3 regions of the Variovorax sp. J22R115 genome follow, and region 1 is predicted to be linked to each of the others. Evidence: predicted binding sites of a transcription regulator. Region 1 holds the regulator's gene; each other region holds the start of a gene.
What was found. The regulator FNR, encoded in region 1, switches genes on or off when oxygen is low (the NO sensors DNR and NnrR bind a similar motif). The targets are predictions, from matches to a motif close to TTGATNNNNATCAA.
Positions count from the first base shown of each region.

Region 2: a site for FNR is predicted at 3,342-3,355, ahead of QTI04_RS21385 (universal stress protein). Genes of this name have one in related genera too.
Region 3: a site for FNR is predicted at 3,557-3,570, ahead of QTI04_RS02240 (hemerythrin domain-containing protein). Genes of this name have one in related genera too.

Region 1 is NZ_JASZYM010000018.1:114,095-120,625, reverse strand. Features, by position in the region: gene QTI04_RS27895 (universal stress protein) at 1-28, opposite strand, end outside; gene QTI04_RS27890 (sulfite exporter TauE/SafE family protein) at 107-811, opposite strand; gene hemN (oxygen-independent coproporphyrinogen III oxidase) at 816-2,186, opposite strand; gene fnr (fumarate/nitrate reduction transcriptional regulator Fnr) at 2,366-3,082, shown strand; gene QTI04_RS27875 (FixH family protein) at 3,092-3,379, opposite strand; gene ccoG (cytochrome c oxidase accessory protein CcoG) at 3,405-4,832, opposite strand; gene ccoP (cytochrome-c oxidase, cbb3-type subunit III) at 4,846-5,766, opposite strand; gene QTI04_RS27860 (cbb3-type cytochrome c oxidase subunit 3) at 5,763-5,909, opposite strand; gene ccoO (cytochrome-c oxidase, cbb3-type subunit II) at 5,922-6,531, opposite strand, start outside.
Region 2 is NZ_JASZYM010000012.1:80,559-87,089, reverse strand. Features, by position in the region: gene QTI04_RS21405 (LysR family transcriptional regulator) at 1-717, opposite strand, end outside; gene QTI04_RS21400 (tripartite tricarboxylate transporter substrate binding protein) at 795-1,778, shown strand; gene QTI04_RS21395 (YSC84-related protein) at 1,848-2,411, opposite strand; gene QTI04_RS21390 (BRCT domain-containing protein) at 2,660-3,247, shown strand; gene QTI04_RS21385 (universal stress protein) at 3,391-3,852, shown strand; gene ppk2 (polyphosphate kinase 2) at 3,867-4,733, opposite strand; gene QTI04_RS21375 (SulP family inorganic anion transporter) at 4,920-6,531, shown strand, end outside.
Region 3 is NZ_JASZYM010000001.1:509,934-516,464, reverse strand. Features, by position in the region: gene QTI04_RS02260 (ABC transporter permease) at 1-254, opposite strand, end outside; gene QTI04_RS02255 (GntR family transcriptional regulator) at 400-1,128, shown strand; gene QTI04_RS02250 (mandelate racemase/muconate lactonizing enzyme family protein) at 1,133-2,293, shown strand; gene QTI04_RS02245 (hypothetical protein) at 2,355-3,497, opposite strand; gene QTI04_RS02240 (hemerythrin domain-containing protein) at 3,634-4,191, shown strand; gene QTI04_RS02235 (universal stress protein) at 4,375-4,797, opposite strand; gene QTI04_RS02230 (3'-5' exonuclease) at 4,916-5,545, opposite strand; gene QTI04_RS02225 (putative nucleotidyltransferase substrate binding domain-containing protein) at 5,542-6,531, opposite strand, start outside.

The DNA.
Region 1 (6,531 bases):
CGGTCGCGACCAGGATCTTCTTGAACATGATGGGCTCTCCTGATGGGAAGAACCCAGTGTTGGACAGATGGACCCGTGTCGTGTTGACCGCGATCAAGCAGAGGCCTCAACGGCACCAGATCGCGATCTGGTCTTGCAGGTCCATCCACACCGCCTGCAGGGCCATCGCGGCGAGCAGCGCACCGGCGAGCCGCGTGCCCCAGTGCTGCGGCACCCAGCCTGACCCCGAGCACAGGCGCCGCCAGAGGTAGGGCGCGAGCAGCAGCGACAGCGCACTGCCTGCGGCGAACAGCGCCATGACGCCGGCGCCCGCGAGCACCCCATTGGCCAGCGCAGCGAGCATCAGTGCCGAGTACAGCAGGCCGCAGGGCATCGCGACCCACAGCGCCCCGCTCGCCAGCACACCGAGGGCGCTGCGGCCGGGCAAGCGCTGCGCGCGCCCTGCGGCCCAGCGTGCCCACAGCGGCTGCCGGCCGGTCGCCGCGAGCAGCAGTCCCCAAGCGAACACGAACACGTGCAGCAGCATCCACGCAGGGCGCAGCGCGGCGACCTGCCCGCTGGCGAGCGCGAGGCCCTCGGCCGCAGCGGCCGCGACGGCGCCTGCGCTGGCGTAGCCGAGTACACGCCCCACGTGGAACCACGCACCCGCGGGCACGGAGGGCTGCGCGGCCGCGATGGGTGCGGCGCCACCTGAGGGCACGACGCGCACGATACGGACCACTCCCTCGCATGCGGCCCCGCACATGGCCACGCAGTGCGGGCCGCCGCCCACGCCCATCAGGAACGCGGTACCGAGCAGCGCCGCCTGCATGGGATCAGACGATGCGCGAGAAGCGCGTCTTGCGGTCGGCCTGCAGGTAGCGGTCGAACACCATCGCGATCGCGCGCACGAAGAACCACCCGAGCGGCGTGACTTCGATGTCGCGTTGGCTCATGCGCACGAAGCCCTCGGCCGCGAGCAAATCGAGCGCCGCGAGTTCGGCGGCGAAGAAATGCCGGAAGTCGATCAGATGCGCCGCGCCGATGGCCTCGAAGTCGACCCTCCCCTGGCACATGATCGCCATGATGACCGCGCGCCGCAGCACGTCGTCGCGCGACAGCGCCAGGCCGCGCACCACGGGCAGCCGGCCCTGGTCGAGCAAGTCGTAGTACTCCTCGAGCGTCTTCGCGTTCTGGCTGTAGGTGGCGCCGACACGGCCGATGGCCGACACGCCGAGCGCCACCAGATCGCAGTCCGGCTGCGTGCTGTAGCCCTGGAAATTGCGATGCAACCTGCCCTGCCGCTTGGCCACCGCGAGCGCGTCGTCCGGCAGCGCGAAGTGGTCCATGCCGATGTAGACATAACCCGCCGCGGTGAACGCGGCGATCGAGCGCGACAGCATCTCGACCTTGGCCGCTGCGTCGGGCAGCGATTCGGTCGCGATGCGGCGCTGCGGCTTGAAGCGTTCGGGCAGGTGCGCGTAGGCATAGAGCGCGATGCGGTCGGGCCGCAGCGCGCAGACCTGCTCCAGCGTGCGGTCGAAGGACGCGGCGCTCTGCTGCGGCAGGCCGTAGATCAGGTCGACGTTGACCGAGTCGAAGCCGAGGCTGCGCGCATCCAGCATCAGGTCGAACACCTGCCCGGCAGGCTGGATGCGGTGCACCGCACGCTGCACCTCGGGGTCGAAATCCTGCACGCCGAAGCTCAGGCGGTTGAAGCCGAGTTCGGCCAGCGTCGCGAGCCGCTGGCGGTCGACGGTGCGCGGATCGATCTCGATCGAATGCTCGCCGTCCTCGGTCAGCGTGAAGTTGTCTCGCAGCAGCGCCATGAGTTCGCGCAGGCCGTCGTCATCGACGAAGGTCGGCGTGCCGCCGCCCAGGTGCAGCTGGCGGACCATGGCGCCGCGGCCCAGCTTTTCGACCTGCAGCGAGACCTCGCGCGCCAGGTAGTCCAGGTACTCGCGGCCCTTGCCCTTGTGGCGGGTCACGATCTTGTTGCAGGCGCAGTAGTAGCAGAGCGATTCGCAGAACGGGATGTGCACGTACAGCGAGAGCGCACGCGCACCGGCGCCGGCCCCGCCGCGCTGCTCGAGCACCTGCGCGTAGGTGTCGGCGGCGAAGGCGTCGACAAAACGGTCGGCTGTGGGGTAGGAGGTGTAGCGCGGACCGGGGATGTCGAAACGCCTCAGCGCGGAGGGCGACGGCATCGCAAAGGTCGGCGTGCGGGCTGGAGCGGGGGCAGGGAGCATCGCGTACGGCGGAAAACGGTGGGAAACTGCAGGCAATGAGCCACTATGGCCCCGACCCGGCCCGCAAACCTTGATCTGCATCAAGCATGGCGCTCGCCCGCCGCCCGACAATGCGCGCACGACCCCTGACTGCATCCATGACACCTCAACACATAAAGGTCGCCTGCTCCAACTGCAATCTGCGTGAGCTGTGCATGCCGGTGGGCCTCAGTCCGAGCGAGCTGCAGCGCATCGATGACCTCGTCGCCACGCGGCGCAAGGTCAAGCGGCGCGAAACGCTGTTCCACAATGGCGAGGACTTCACATCGCTCTACGCCATCCGCACCGGCGTGTTCAAGACCCGCCTCGCGAGCGAGGACGGGCGCGAGCAGGTCACCGGCTTCCAGATGGCGGGCGAGATCATCGGTCTCGACGGCATCGTCAGCGGCCACCACAGCTGCGACGCCGTGGCGCTGGAGGATTCGGAGGTGTGCACGATGCCCTTCGACCGCATCGAGGAGCTATCACGCGAAGTCACGGCGCTGCAGCGCCACGTGCACCAGATCATGAGCCGCGAGATCGTGCGCGAGCAAGGCGTGATGCTGCTGCTGGGCAGCATGCGCGCCGAGGAACGTCTGGCCGCCTTCCTGCTGAACCTGGTGCAGCGTCTGCACGCGCGCGGCTTCTCGCGTTCGGAACTGGTGCTGCGCATGACGCGTGAGGAAATCGGCAGCTATCTGGGGCTCAAGCTGGAGACCGTGAGTCGCACCTTGTCGAAGTTCGCGGCCGATGGCCTGGTCGAGGTCGAGCAGCGCAATGTCCGCATCGTCGACCCCGATGCGCTACACCGCATCGTCAATCCTCCGGGCTGCTGAGCCCCGCTCTCAGTTCCTGGCTGGCACTGCCAAGTCGATCCCCGGCGTGGCCGCGTGATTTCGCCCGGCCACCGCCGGCATCAGCCTCTTGTCGACCAGCGTTCGGTTGATCTCCACGCCCTTGCGGTAGTAGTCTGGGTCCACCACCGGATCGGGCGTGCCCAGCGCCAGCCACAGCGTGACGAAGCTGGCGACGACGACCACGCCGGGCCCGCCTATCACCATCCACACCAGGGGAAAGCGCCACCACGGCGGGCCGGACGGGGTTGCGTCGTCTTTGCGATTGCTGTCGGTCATTTCGATCCTTCGGGAGAGCGCGGCTTCATCGGGGAACCAGGAACACGGCCTTCTCGGACACGTGGCCCCGGCCGTCCTCCGAGTGGACGTCGAAATACACCTCGTGCGAACCGGCCGCCGCCGCGCCGAAGGGCAGCCGCAGGCGCACCGCCACCCAGCGCGATTCCGCAGGCGCGACATCGACGAGCTGCTCCGAGGCCACCTCCAGGCGATCGAGGCCGCTGGCCTCGATGCGGTAGCGCTGCATCTCTTCGGTCGCGTTCATGATCTGCAGGCGGTACACGTTCTCGATCTGGCCGCCGTCGACGATGCGCGCCAGCGCGGCGCGGTCGCGCACCACGTCGACCTTCAGCGGCATGCGCGCCACGAGACTGGCGAACAGGCCGATGGACAACGCCGCGAGCAGCGCACCGTAGACCAGCACGCGGGGCCGCAGCACGCGCTGCAGAACCTGGCGCGACGTCCAGCGGTTGGCCATGCCGTTCTGGGTCGCGTAGCGGATCAGGCCCGGCGGCTGCGCCGTCTTCTTCATCACGATGTTGCACGCATCGACGCAGAGCCCGCAGCCGATGCATTCCTGCTGCAGGCCGTTGCGGATGTCGATGCCCGTGGGGCACACCTGAACGCACAGCTTGCAGTCGACGCAGTGGCCGAGTGCGGGCGCGCTGTCGGCGCGTCCCTTCGCCGGCACGCCGCGGGGTTCGCCGACAGCCGCGTCGTAGCTGACGATCAGCGTGTCGCGATCGAACATCGCGCTCTGGAAGCGCGCATAGGGACACATGTACTTGCACACCTGCTCGCGCATGAAGCCCGCATTGCCGTAGGTCGCGAAGCCGTAGAACAGCACCCAGAAGATCTCCCAGGAACCCATGGTGGCGTGCAGCATGGACGCGCCCAGCTCGCGGATCGGCGTGAAGTAGCCCACGAAGCTGAAGCCGGTCCACAGGCCGATCGCGATCCACACCGCATGCTTGAAGCACTTCTTGATCACCTTCTCGGTCGAGAACCCGCCCTTGTCCATGCGCATGCGCACGATGCGGCTGCCTTCGATTCTCTGCTCCACCCACATGTAGATCTGGGAGTAGACCGTCTGCGGGCAGGCATAGCCGCACCACAGCCGGCCCGCCACTGCGGTGAAGAGAAACAGCGACAGCGCCGAGACCACCAGCAGGCCAGTGAGGTAGATCAGGTCCTGCGGATAGAGCACCAGCCCGAAGATGAAGAAGCGCCGCGCGGAGAGGTCGAACAGCACCGCCTGGCGCTGGCCCCATTCGAGCCAGGGCAGCCCGTAGAACACGAGCTGGGTCACGAACACCATGGCCCAGCGCCAACGCGCGAAGACTCCGCTGACGCTGCGCGTGTAGACCTTCTGGTGGGCGGCGTAGAGGCCGACGCCCTTCTCTTCGGCCTTGGCGGCCGGAACGATGGGGATCACCTGATGCACGCGGCTCATGGCACGGGTCCGGTCACTGGGCCGCCGCGACGTCCGGCTTGCTCGACAGGCCCCAGACGTAGGCGGTCAGCACGTGGATCTGCGCTTCGGTCAGGCGCCCCTGCTGCGCCGGCATCTGGTTGGTCTTGCCGCCGTTGACGATCGCGATGATCGCCTCCTGGCCGTAGCCGTGCAGCCAGATCTTGTCGGCCAGGTTCGGCGCGCCGACCGCGGTGTTGCCGACGCCGCCGATGCCGTGGCAGGCGGCGCAGGCAGTGAACTTGCTCTTGCCGAGGCCCGCGCGCACCGAGTCGTGCGGGCTGCCTGACAGGCTCAGGACGTAGTTCGCGAGGTTCTTCACGTCGTCCGCCGAGCCTATCGCCTCGCCCATGGGCGGCATCACGCCGGTGCGGCCGTGGGTGATGGTCTCGCGGATCTTCTCGGGTGTGCCGCCGTGCAGCCAGTCGCGATCGGTCAGGTTCGGGAAGCCCCTGCTGCCACGCGCGTCGGAGGCATGGCACTGCGCGCAGTTGTTGAGGAACAGGCGCTCGCCGATCGCCATGGCGCCGGGATCGGTGGCCAGGCGCTCGACGGGCTCGGAGGTGTAGGCGGCATAGACCGGCGTCAGCTCGGTGTTCGCCTGCTCCATCTCCTTCGCATACTCGCCCGAGGTGGTCCAGGCGAGTGTGCCGCGGTAGCTGCCCAGACCCGGAAACACGGCCAGGTAGCCGAGGCCGAAGACGATGGTCAGGACGAACAGGCCCATCCACCAGCGCGGCATCGGGTTGTTCATCTCGCGCAGGTCTTCGTCCCAGACGTGGCCGGTGGTGTTGTCCCCGGTGGACGGCCCCCGGAAGCGCGCGGTGAGCCAGAGCAGGAGCCCGCAGGCCAGGATGCTGCCGACCGCGATGACGGTGACGAACTGCGACCAGAAGTCGTTGATGAAATCGCTCACGACGGGTCCTCCTCGAAGGGCAGTCGAGCAGCCTCCTCGAAGGCTTTCGCACGGCGGCCCGAGAATGCCCAGGCCAGGATGCCGATGAAGCAGGCGAACGACGCCAGCGTGGCCGCGATCCGCAGAGTGGTGATGCTGTCCATCGCGCTTGTCCTTTACTTGAGTGCCAGGCCGAGCGACTGCAGGTAGGCCACCATGGCATCCATTTCGGTCTTGCCCTTGACCTCGACGGCGGCCGCGGCGATCTGCTCGTCGGTGTAGGGCACGCGGATCCGCCGCAGCGCGGTCATGTGGGTCGCGGACTGCGTGGCGTCGAGCGGCGTCTTCTCGAGCCAGCCATAGGCAGGCATGTTCGACTCGGGCACCACGTCGCGCGGGTTGTTCAGGTGAATGCGGTGCCACTCGTCGCTGTACTTGCCGCCCACGCGGTGCAGATCGGGACCGGTGCGCTTGCTTCCCCACTGGAAGGGGTGGTCGTAGACGAACTCGCCGGCCACGGAGTAGTGGCCATAGCGCAGCGTCTCGGCGCGGAACGGCCGGATCATCTGCGAGTGGCAGTTGTAGCAGCCTTCGCGCACGTAGATGTCGCGGCCGGCCAGTTGCAGCGGTGTCAGCGGCTGGACGCCCTGCACCGCCTCGGTGGTCGACTTCTGGAAGAACAACGGCACGATCTCGACCAGGCCGCCGACCGCGATCACCAGCAGGATCAGCACGATCATCAGGAAGTTGTTGGTCTCGATCTTCTGGTGCGAGAAGCCGGACCCT
Region 2 (6,531 bases), on a different contig from region 1:
GCGCAGGGCCGGTACGACCGAGACGCCGAGCCCGGCGGACACCATGGCCGCGACTGCGTCGGTGCCGGGCAGGTCGAAGGTGCAGCGCGTGCGCGGCGCGATGCGGTTGACGTACTGCGCGGCGATGTGGCCGCCGGTGGTGACGCGGTCGAGGCGGATCCAGTTGTGCCGCCGAAGCATCTCGACGGGCGAGCCGCGCCGCGCATGCGGCGGCGCGATCATCACGAAGGTCTCGGTGGCCAGCGCAAACCATTTCAGCCGGCTCGATCCGCCGGACTTCGGCCGCACCAGAACTGCCGTGTCGAGTCGGCCGGCCTTCACGTCGTCCAGCAGCGCGGCAGAAACCCCGCGGGTGATCTCGAATTCCAGCGCGGGCGCCCGGTCGTGCAGCACCTGCATCGCCGTCGGCAGCAGGCTGACCTGCGCCGACTCGATGGTGCCCAGGCGAATGCGGCCCGAGACCACCGAGTCCTCGCGCAGCCGCAGCGCCTTGAGCGCATCGAGGGTCTGCTGCATCGTGCCCGCGACCTCGGCCGCGAAAGCCGTGGGCCGTACCTGCCGTGCCGAGCGGTCGAAGAGCGGCTGGCCGAAGTAGGCCTCGAGTTGCTGCATCTGCAGGCTCACGGCGCTGGCCGTGAGGTTCACTTCCTTCGCCGCTGCCGCGAAGGAGCCGTGCCGCAGCACCGCGACCAGGGTCTGGAGAAACTGAAGCTTCATGAGTTTTTCTTGGTCTCGGGGGCAAGTCTTGCATTCTGCAGAAGTTTTTATTGGCTCAGAAACCAGAGGAGACGAGCATGACCGTGAGAGTTTTTTCGCCCGCTCGCCGGCAGTTGCTGCTGGGCGGAGTGGCACTTGCCGCGCTGCCCGCCGCGGCGCAAGCGCCGGCCTTTCCATCCAAGCCGATCCGCCTGATCGTTCCCTACGCAGCGGGCGGTGGCGCCGACGGCAATGCCCGTCTGCTGGCGCAGCCGATGTCCACGCTGCTGGGTCAGCCGATCGTGGTGGAGAACCGGCCTGGCGCCAGCGGCATCATCGCTGCCACGGCCGTGCTGCAGTCGCCCGCCGACGGCTACACCGTGCTCTTCGACACCTTCCCCTACGCGGTGAACGCCGTGCTGCGCAAGCTGCCCTTCGACCCGGTCAAGGACCTCGTGCCGGTGTCGCAGGCGATCAACATGCCCAACATCCTCGTGGTGCCCAGCTCGGCACCCTACAAGACCTTCAAGGAATTCATCGCCTACGCGCGTGCAAACCCGGGCAAGCTCAGCTATGCGTCCTACGGCGCCGGCGGCTCGGCGCACCTCGCAGCCGAGATGCTCAAGCGCGACGCCGGCATCGACTGGTTGCACGTGCCCTACAAGGGTGGCGCGCCGGCCATCACCGATCTGCTGGCGGGCCAGGTCTCGGCCTACTTCGCCAACCCGGTGTCAGGCCTGAGCTACGTGCAGTCGGGCCGGCTGCGCGCGCTCGCAACCACCGGCGCGCAGCGCATGGAAGCGCTGCCCGACGTGCCCACCGTGATGGAGAGCGGCTTCAAGAACTTCGAGGTGGTCGAGTGGAACGGCTTCTTCGTGCCCGCGGCCACGCCACCGGCAGTGATCGAGCGCCTGTCCGCCGCAGTGCGGGACGCCACCCATCAGCCGGAGACCCGTCGCCGGCTGCTGTCCATGGGCATCGAGCCCGTCGGCAACACGCCGAAAGAATTCGGCGCCTTCCTGCAGTCGCAGATTGCACGCTGGGCCGCGCTGGTCAAGACCAACGGCATCACGGTGGACTGAAGCGGGCCGCGCTTCGCGGCGGAACACATGATCGACGTCCGCCGCCCGCCGCCCGCCGCCCGGCCCGGATCAAAGATCGAGCTTGCTGACCTTGGTGCCGTCGAGGCTGAGGTTGGCCATCAGCCCGGCATTGCTCAGGGCATATCCCACGACGGGTTGCTGCATGGTCTGCGTATCGACGGCTGCCGAGGCGCCGACCTTGAGCATGGTGACCGAGGCATCGGCGCCGGCGGTCCACCCCTTGCTCGCGCGGAACTTGTCCAGCGATTCCTGCGTCATGAAGAGCACGAAAACAGCCTTGGAGTCGGCGCCGGCCAGAAGCCCGACCGATGCCGCAGTGGTGCTGTAGTAGCCATCGGTCTTGCCGCCGACGCGCAGCGCACCCTGCCCGTAGGAGCCGCCAACGCCCAGCCCGGCCGAGACCACATCAGGGAACACCAGCACCCCCTTGGCCTTGCCCGTCATTTCGCGCGAGCCCGGCGCCTGGGCGTAGAGCTTGGACAGTGCGCTGTCGACCGATGCATTGATGCTGGCGCGCTTGGCCACTGGATCGCCGCTCGAGGTGGAGGTGGTGGTGCATGCCGCGGCGAGGACGGCGACGAGCCCACCTGCCAAGAAAGTTCGCTTATCCATGACAACTCTCCTGCAGTCGTTGGCAGACCATTGTGCGCCGCTGATGGAGATGGTCAAGCCGCGGCGGTGTCGAGTTGCCCATCGGTCACGGTGCGGCCGGATGATGGCAATCACTTGGGCCTCCCCTTTGAAGTGGGCGAAAATGTGCTCTGGCCACAGGTCCCCGGCAATCCTTCGCAGGGCTACATTGCCTTTCATCCTCGGAGGTGCAGTGCCCTCTGAGCCCATCCCTGACAGGAAAGCCAGCCATGCGTCAAGCCATCGAACAGCTTTTGGGCATTGTGGAGACCATGGTCGCGGATGGTGATCTTCATGATCTGGAGATCGAGTTCCTCAAGGTGTGGCTTGCCGAGAACTCCGACGTCGCGCGGGTGTGGCCTGGCCATGCCGTCAGCCGCGCGATCGAAACTGTCCTGGCCGACGGACACGTCAGTGAAGACGAGCGCGCCTACCTGATGACCACACTCAAGCAACTGGCGGCTGGCGATTTCGTGTGGAACGATACGGACGGCGCGGCCGATTTCGCGCTTCCGATGGACAACGCGATCGAGATCACCCTGCGCGACTCGCTGGTCTGTCTGGCGGGCGAGTTCCTCCATGGAACGAGGGCAGCATGCGAGCGACTGCTGGAACGGGCCGGCGGGTGGCCGGCAGCTGCAGTCAGCCGGAACGTGCGCTACCTCGTTATCGGGTCCAAGGTGCCGCCGAACTGGACTGAGACGCCGCTCGCACAGACGATCAAGGACGCCCTGGCTTTGCAGCAGGCTGGACATGCTATCGCGATCATCTCGGAGCGACGCTGGCTCGAATGCGTCGCAGGAAGAGCGATGCCCTGACCGGGCGCGCATCGCGCTCCAACGCACGACGCCGACTGACCACCGGAACGCCCTGGCTTGCAAGCCAATGCCCGAAGCGTCACGATGGATGCAGTTGACGAAGGTCAATGCCTGAACACAGTCATTGTCGAGGACGGCCAACCATGTACCAGCGAATCCTTGTCCCCCTCGACGGCAGCGACACCTCGCTGGCCGGTCTCGACGAGGCGGTGCGCCTGGCCCTGCTGCACGGCGCCACGCTGCGGCTCGTGCATGCGCTCAACACGTTCAAGCTCAGGCCGGGCCATGCATCGCACGCCTCCTACGCCTCTCTGCTGCCCCAAATGAAGGCGGAAGGAGAGCGGCTTCTGCAGCAAGGCCGCGAACGCGCCGAGCGCAGCGGCGCCAAGGTGGAGACGAGGCTGCTCACGTCGCTGACCATGAGCTTGTCGGAATTGGTCGCGGACGACGCGCAGGCCTGGAAGGCCGAACTCATCGTGGCTGGAACGCGCGGCCGCAAGGGCATCGAGCGCATCCTGTGGGGAAGCGAGGCGCAGCACGTCACGCGCATGGCGACCATGCCAGTCCTGCTGGTCCAGGCCCCCGAAACCAGCACGAATGGCTAGGGGCCGCCTTCCCTTCAGTACCTTTCCTCGATGTACCTCACCGGATGGGTGGACTCGCGACGGCCGTTGATCTTGTTTCGCTTGGGCAGCTTCACCTTCTCGCGCGGCACCTCGCGATAAGGAACATGGCTCAGGAAATGGGAAATGATGTTGAGGCGCGCGCGGCGCTTGTCGTCCGACCTCGCGACGTGCCAAGGGGCGAACTCGGTGTCAGTCGCCGCGAACATGTCGTCGCGCGCACGTGAGTAGTCATTCCACCGGCCGTAGGATTTGATGTCCATCGGCGAAAGCTTCCAGATCTTGCGCGGGTCATGGATGCGGGCCTCGAGGCGATGCGTCTGCTCCTCGGGGCTGACTTCGAGCCAGTACTTGAGCAGGATGACGCCTGAATCCAGGATGGCCCGCTCCACCAGCGGCACCGCGCGCAGGAACTCCTGGGCCATCTCCTCCGTGCAGAAGCCCATCACCCGCTCCACGCCGGCGCGGTTGTACCAGCTGCGATCGAAGATCACGACCTCGCCTGCGGCCGGCAGGTGCGGCAGGTAGCGCTGCACGTACATCTGGCTTTTCTCGCGCTCGGTCGGCGCCGGCAGCGCGACCACCCGGAACACCCGCGGGCTCACGCGCTCGGTGATCGCCTTGATGGTGCCGCCCTTGCCCGCGCCGTCGCGCCCTTCGAACACGATGCAGACTTTGAGCCCCTTGTGCACCACCCACTGCTGCAGCTTGACGAGTTCGACATGCAGGCGCTCGAGTTCCTTGTCGTACTGACTGCGCTTGAGCCTGCCCTTGGACGGCTCGGCCTCCTTGGCTTTCGGTTCATCGCGGACGGCGACCGCCCCGTTCTCCTGCTTGTCCGTCGATCGGTGCTTCAGCTGCATGGCATCCACCTCGCTCTTCTATGTTGTGCCCATCAAGGTAACGCAGCGCTCCGAGGGCGCAAATCCTACTTTGGTCGGATTTCCACGCCTCTGTCCCACGGGGCAAGCTCATGCCCCAGGGTCGTTCACGCTGGCCGCATGTCGCACCTCACCGAGAAAACCGCCAATGTCCCGGCAGACGCGTCCATGCCCCCCGCGCCTGTCGGCGGATGGCGCGCGGCGTTTCCGCCTTCCCAATGGCTGCCCGCTTACCGCGCCGCATGGCTGCGGCGCGATGCCGTGGCGGGCGTCACGCTCGCTGCCTATGCGATTCCCGTTTCGCTTGCCTACGCCATGCTGGCCGGGTTGCCGCCGCACTGCGGCGTGTACGGCTATCTCGCCGGTGGCCTGTTCTATGCGCTGTTCGGCTCGTCGCGCCAACTCGCGGTGGGCCCCACATCGGCGATCTCCATCCTCATTGCGCCGACGATGGCGGCCGCCATGGCCGGTGGCGATGCGGCGCGCGCCATGGACCTCGCGGCACTCACGGCGCTGGTCATGGCGGGGCTGAGCATCATCGCGTGGATCCTGCGCCTGAGTTCGCTCATGAACTTCGTGAGCGAGACGATTCTTCTCGGCTTCAAGGCCGGCGCTGCACTCACGATCGCCATGACCCAGTTGCCGAAACTGTTCGGCGTCAAGGGCGGCGGGGAACACTTCTTCGAGCGGGTCGTGGTGCTCGTGGGCCAACTCCCGGGCACGAACCTCGCGGTCCTCGGCTTCGGACTGGCTTCGCTCGCCTTGCTGCTGGCCGGCGAGAAGCTTCTGCCAGGCCGGCCGGTCGCGCTGGCCGTGGTGGCGCTCTCGATCGTCGTGCTGTCCGCGACGCCGTTGGCCGGGCTCGGCCTGCCGGTGCTGGGGGAGGTGCCCACGGGACTGCCGGACATCCGTACACCGAACTTGCGACTGCGCGACGTGGACGACGTGCTTCCCCTGGCCTTTGCCTGCCTGCTGTTGGCCTACGTCGAAGGCGTGTCCGCAGCGCGCACACTGGCCGAGCGACACGGCTTCGCCATCGATGCGCGGCAGGAACTGCTCGGGCTCGGCGCCGCGAACGTGGCCGTGGCCTTCGCCCAGGGCTATCCGGTGGCAGGCGGGCTGTCGCAGTCTTCCGTCAATGACAAGGCGGGCGCGCAGACGCCACTGGCGCTCGTCTTCGCCTCCATCACCATTGCCATCTGCCTCGTCTACCTCGCGCCCTTGCTGCACAACCTGCCCAACGTGGTGCTGGCGACCATCGTGCTGGTGGCGGTCAAGGGCCTCGTCGACATTCCTCAGTTGCGCGCGCTGTGGCGCTCGAGCCGCTACGAGTTCGGCGTGGCGATGATCGCCTTTGCCGGTGTGCTGGTGCTGGGCATCCTCAAGGGCGTGATGCTTGCCGCCATCGCGTCCCTGCTGCTGCTCATCCGGCGCGTGGCGCAGCCTCACGTCGCCTTCCTCGGGCGTATTCCCGGCACGCGCGGCCTCTCGGACATGGAGCGCCATCCGGACAACGAACCGATCCCCGGTGCACTGGTGTTCCGCGTGGAGGCCGCCCTCCTCTACTTCAATGTCGAACACGTGCAGGACGTGGTGCTCGCCAAGGTCCGCGCGTCGGCGGAGCCGATACGGCTGGTGGTGTGCGACCTGTCGACCTCGGCCAACATCGACCTGGCGGGCGCCCGCATGCTCGGCCGGCTGCACGCGCAGTTGCAGGCGGCCGGCATCGCCATGCGGATGGCCTCGGCGCACGCCCTCGCGCGTGACATCCTGCGCGGCG
Region 3 (6,531 bases), on a different contig from region 1:
CAGAAGCCCACCGGCACGGCCAGGAGCGTCCCCAGCGTGACGCCGATGAACACCCGCTGCGTGGACATCCACACGTCGAGCGGCAAGCGATCGCCCGCCAGCTCAATGAACTTGGCCGCCACCTGGTGCGGCGCCGGCACCAGCGCCGGATTCACCAGTCCGCTGGCACGCACCGCGTACCAAACCAACAAGAGCGCCAGCCAGGGCGCGAGGATCAGGGCAGCACGCCGGGGCGCCGAAAACGATGGCGACAAAACGGGTCTCCATGAAGCATGGCCAGCGGCCGTGTTGTTGTGCTCGATCAGTCAGGTCATACTATAGACCAGACCTTTAGCTGATCACAGCGACCGACCCGCCAGTCTTCGACTTTTTCCGCATAAGCTTCTGCCCCTGTTTCTCATGTCCGTCGCGCACTTTTCCGACAGCCCGATCCCCCGCTACCTGCAGGTCGCCGGCGTGCTGCGCCAACGCATCGCGCGCGGCCTGTGGCCCCAGGGACATCGACTGCCCTCGCTGGAAGCGCTCGGCGCGGAGTTCGGCGTGGCACGCGTCACCATGCGCCAGGCCATCGACCTGCTCGCGCGCGATCACCTGGTGTCGCCGCAGCAGGGCCGCGGCACCTTCGTGACCGGGCGCCCCGCCAACGAACGCTGGCTCAACGTGGTCACCACACTCGACGAGCTGGCTCGCGTGTACCGCGACACCGAGCCGCAGATCGTCAACATCGACGAATCGACCACCGCACCGGCGCTGCGTCCCGATGAAGGCACGCCGGCCGAGCGCTACGTGTTTATGCGCCGCGTGCACTCGCGCGATGGACAGCCGTACTGCGTGATCAACATCCACCTGGACGAGCGCATCTTCCGCCGCAGCCCCAGGCGCTTTCGCGACGAGACGGTGATCCCGCTGCTGACCTCGATGAAAAGCGTGACCATCGCGCACGCGCACCAGGTGCTGACCATCGGGACCGCCGACCTGGAGGTGGCCCACCTGCTCGGTGTTCCCGTCAACGCGCCCGTCGCCGAGGTGCGCCGCGTGTTCCGAGACGAGTCCGGCCGCGTGATCTACTTTGCCGAAGTGACCTACCGTGGCGATGCGATCCACGTCGAGATGAACCTCAAAGCATGACCCCATGACCGACGACGCCACACTGCCCTCCTCTTCGATCACCCTGGCCCGACTCGAAGCCCTGGTGTTCCGCTATCCCGTGAAGACGCCGGTGCGCACCTCCTTCGGCGTGATGCACGACCGCCCGGCCGTGTTCGTGCGCGCCGAGGATGCGGATGGCGCCGTCGGCTGGGGCGAGATCTGGTGCAACTTCCCCGCCTGCGGCGCGGAGCACCGCGCGCGCCTGCTCGAGACGGTGATGGCACCGCTCCTGCTGGACCAGCCGTTCGCGGGCCCGGCAGACGCCTGGGCCACGCTCACCGAGCGCACGGCGGTGCTGGCCATCCAGTCGGGCGAGCAGGGGCCGATCGCGCAAACGATCGCGGGCATCGACCTGGCCCTGTGGGACCTGAGCGCGCGTCGCGCCGGCCAGCCGCTGTGGCGCCACCTGGGCGGCACACGCAGCAGCGTTCCGGTCTACGCGAGCGGCATCAATCCCGACCAGCCGGAGCGCATGGCGCTGCGCCGGCGCGACGAAGGCTACCGAGCCTTCAAGCTCAAGGTCGGCTTCGGGCAGGAGCGCGACCTCGCCAACCTCGACGCGATGAGGCGCGCGCTGGGGGACGATACCGAGCTGATGGTGGACGCCAACCAAAGCTGGTCATTGGCCGAGGCGCAACGCATGACACCGCTGCTCGCACCCTACGCCCTGCGCTGGCTCGAAGAACCGCTGCGTGCCGATCGCCCATGGACAGACTGGCAAGCGTTGCAGGCCTCCACGCAGATTCCCCTGGCCGCCGGAGAAAACATCGCGGGTGGCGAAGCCTTCGATGCCGCACTGCACGCCGGCGTGCTGTCCGTGCTCCAGCCCGACGCGGCCAAGTGGGGCGGGATCTCGGGCTGCTGGCCCGTCATCCGCCGCGCCCAGGCGGCCGGTTTGCGCTACTGCCCCCACTACCTGGGTGCGGGTGTGGGCCTGCTGGCCTCGGCGCACCTGCTGGCAGCAGCGGGCGGCGACGGCCTGCTCGAAGTGGACGCCAACGACAACCCGTTGCGCACAGCCGTCGCGCCCGCCCTCCAACGCCTGGGCAACGACGGGTGCGTGAGCCTGGGCGATGCGTCGGGCATCGGCGTCGAGCCGGATCCGCATCGGATCGCCGAGGTCATCCGCGCCGCATCCGCTTGAGTCAGCACCCCGCAAGCGCGGCGGCCGACCGGCCCGTTTTCAGTCCAGCCTGCGCTGCGCCCTATGCGAGTACGCGGCGCTGCAGCCTTGGAGCGGCGACCTTGCAATTCTCGATCTCGAGAGCGAAGTGCATGCGCGAGCCGTCGACAGTCAGCTGCAGTTTGAGCCGCGCCGTGATCGCGCTGCACGCGAGTTGGAAGCTTGCCCACGTCGCCATCGCGTCACGTGCCGACATCGACGGCATCTCCACGGTCAAACCCTCGCCCAGCGCCTCCGAACGAAGCACGAGCGCATTGCGCCCGTCGCGGCGTCCCTCCATGTGCGCTCGCAGCCCCGGCACGGCGAACGGTGCGTCGCCGAGCTGCACCTCGCCCGAAAGCGCCGTGCGGCCCAACAACAGGCGCGCCTGCTCCGTCAATCCCTGGCTCGCGCCGCCGCTCTGGCGGAGCATCGCCTCAGCAAATTCCTGCAGGCGCAGCTTGCCGCGCTCGGAAACCCACGCGCCCAGCAACGCCCCGCGCCGCTCGAACTCGACGCCCCCGAGCGGCGCCGAGGGGAACTGGTACACGTAGCTGCGCCCATTCGGCGCATCGACATAGATGCCCATCCGGCTCACGCCCATGCGCGAGTCCGGACCCACGTTCTGCACGGTGGCGTCGTTGAAATCGATCTGTCCCTGCCGTATCGGCACCGTGACTTCGGCGTCGAACAGCAGGTGCGCGTCCGTGATCTGCCCGCGGATCGTGCCATCGGCCTGCGCCAATGGGCCCAGCGACGGCACATCCGGCACCGCGTGCGGCGCAAGGCGGCCGGCGGCAGGTGCCACGCTGCCCGCCGCGGGCAACGCGTCGCGTACCTTCTGAACTTCTACCGGCATCACCAAGGGTCCGGACAGCTTCACTCCCGAGAGCTCGGCTTCGATCGCCTCGACCGAAGAAAGATGCAGCCCGCCAGCCTCGGCCCGTACCTGCCCGGCCCCTCCACGCACGACCATGCGGCCGATCTCCAGGACCAGCGCCCCGGAGGAAATCCGGAGCGCTGTCGCCTCGAAGTTCCGGATCCCGACCTTGACGTCGCCGTCCTGTCCGGGTTCCCAGGTGACGCCTTCGAGCGAGCAGCGATTGCGCACGGCGGCTTCGGACGATGGGCCCAGGCTCATGCCGAGCACGAGTTCGATGATCGAGGACGCGAGCCGGACGGTCATGAGGCCACATTAGCAGACATCTCGCACCGCCCTGGAAGAGATCGTCCGACCTCGATTCCCTGATCTAGCTCAAAGAATCGCCTCCCATCCGGGCCTAGACTGGTCATCTCCCTCATCGGCTCTCGGAGGTTTCGATATGGCGGAATGGGTCGCGCAATGGCATGCCGAGCATGTCCGTTTCTCTCAGCTGCTGGACTTCCTGGATGCGCAGGTCGCTGAACTTCACGAAGGCGAAGACCCGGATCTGGGCGCCATGTGCGACGTCGTGTCCTATCTCAGCGAGTTTGGCGACCGCTTTCACCATCCGCGCGAGGACGTCGCGTTTGCTTGCATGGTGGCGCGCGATCCGGCGCTGCGCCTGCCGGTCAACCGCTTGCTGCAGGAACACCGCGCGATCGCTTTCGCGGGCGAGCAACTCGTCGCGCTGCTGAGCGAGGCCATGGCCGAAGGCGTGGTCCTGCGTTCATCGATCGAAGCGTCGGCGGCCCTGTACCTGACCTACTACCGTCACCATCTCGCCACCGAGGAGCGGCAGATCGTCCCGATGGCCGCGCGCCTTCTCACCCCGCAGGACTGGGACGCCGTGGCGAGGTCGAATCCGTCGGGGTCGGACCCGGTGGCCGCGGCGGCGTGCAACGACGCGTACCGGGCGTTGCGCGAGCGGATGGCGACTCGGGCCACGACGACGCCGTGAGGAGCGGCCGCCCGATGGTAGCCATCGGCGGCCGAGCGAGGAAGCAGTCGAAGCGCCGCAACTCAGCGCTGCGAGAGCTCGAACCAACCGATCCGCAGGCCCTGGCCGCCCTCGCCCAGTCCCGCAGCCACCAGGATCACGGTCGCGAGCAGGGTCGCAGCGACGAACAGGATCGCCTTCATTTCAGCGCACCAGCAAGACCGGCACCGCGCATTTCGCGAGCACCTTGGTCGCGACCGAGCCCAACACCAGGTTCTTCAGGGCGCCGACGCCGTGCGACCCCATGACCAGGAGGTCGAACTTTCCCGATTCGGCGTACGACGCGATCTCCTCGGCCGGATGGCCCACCTTGTGAACCGCCTTGGCGTGAATCCCGTGCTCCGCGAGGAGCGCGCGGACCGGTTCGAGAACGACCCGCGCATCATCTTCGTAGTAGCCATGGACGAGGTCCGGCCCGGCGAACGCAGCCGCCCGGTGCGGGACCGGGAGGACCGCGTAGAAGACCGTGAATGAATGGCCCGTCACCCACAAGTCCTTGTGTGCGCCGAGGTAGGAGATCATTCGTTTCGTGTAGTCGCTGCCATCGACGGCAAGAAGAATCTTCATGGTGGTCTCCTGTCGAGAAGTCTGGATGACCCGATGTTCGTCGCTGCCTCGGTGGTCTGGTTTGAGCCAGATCAAGCTCTCGATGAGCCGGCCTGCCGCCACCATCGAACTGAAGTGCTTACAGAAGGCCTCGCAACTTCACGAACGCCAAGCCCGCCATGACGGCATCGTCCAGTGCATCGTGCGCACCGCGAAGCGGCAGCCCCAGGTCATTCATCATCGTCGCGAAGCGCAGGTCGATGGTGCCGCCGCGCAGGGGCGCGGGCAGCTGCCGGTTCTTGTAGTCGTAGTACATGGCCGACACCTCGATCTTCGGCTGCGGCAATCGCAGGCCGAGCAAGGGCCAGATCTCGCGATTGAGCATGGCGACGTCGAACTCCAGGTAGTAGCCCACCAGCGGACGGCTGCCGATGAAGTCCATCAGCCGGCGCATCGCCTGCGCCGCATCGATGCCGAGCGCAACGTCCTGCTCGCGCAGGCGATGCACCCGCACGTTGTCGGCCGTCATCGCCCGCTCGGGCCGCACCAGCAACTCCAGGCGCTCGCTGGTCAACAGCCGGTTGCCGACGATGCGCACCGCGGCGATCGAGATGATGCGATCGTGGCGCACGTCCAGGCCGGTGGTCTCGCAGTCGACCGTCACCCACTCGCCTTCGGGCGGCGCGTCGTACATGAACGCAAAGTGCGGGTCGGCCAGGTGATAGAGCAGCCATTGGCGGCGCAACGCACCCGCCCAACGCAGCCTCATACGCCCCCCAGGTGGAATTGATGCCGCACCAGCGCCTTGAAGCGCTTGACCACTGCGAGCGCATCCTTCAGCAGATCGCGCTCCAGGCTGCTCAAGCGTTCGACCCGCACGCTGCCGCTGACCGCTTGCCCGGCATCCCATTCGGCCAGGCCGGCCTTGAGCTTGAGTCCCATCAGGAAGTGAAGACTGTCGGCCAGGTCGTTGGCCAGTTCGGCCGGCAACCGGCCGTTGGCCACCAGTGCGTCGAGCCGCGCGGTCGTGCCCGTGGCCTGCACGTGATCGCGCAGTGCCAGGCTGCGCACGCCGTGCACGATCGGGAAGATGCCTGCCCTCTTCAGGTCGAGCGACTGCCGCTCGTGCTCGCCGAGAAGCAGCAGGCGGCTCCACCAGCCGCTCGGCGCGTCGGGGAACAGATCGACGGCCGCCGCAAATTGTCCGAGCAGCGCGTCATTGGCCACCACGAGACGATCGATCTCGGCGCGCACCTCGCCGAGCAGCGAAGCGTCGCCGGCGACGGCGTGGGCATCGATGAAGGTGGCCAGCGCCATCAGTCCTTCGGCATCGGGCAGGAGCAGCCAGCGCCGGACCACGGCGCGGAAGTCGCTCGCGCCGTGCCGCCAGGCCGGGTTGCTGACCATGATCCCCCCGGGGCACTCGGGGTAGCCGAAGTCGCGCAGCGCCGCCGAAAAGCGCAGACAGGTCGATTCGACGACGGCATCGCTGACCGGCGTGCCGTCCCGCAGGATCAGCCCATTGTCCTGGTCGGTCTTGAGCAATTGCTCGCCGCGTCCCTCGCTGCCCATGACGAACAGGCAACTGTCGGCCAGCAGCTCAGGGGGCGCGATCAGTTGCCAGGCTCGCTCGAAGAGCTTGGCGTTGAGCGCCTGCACCAGCCTGCCGATCTGGCCGACGCGCGTCCCGCCGCGGTACAGCAATGCGATGAAGTCCGTGATCTTCCCGGCCTCGGAGCGCAACTCGTCGAGACT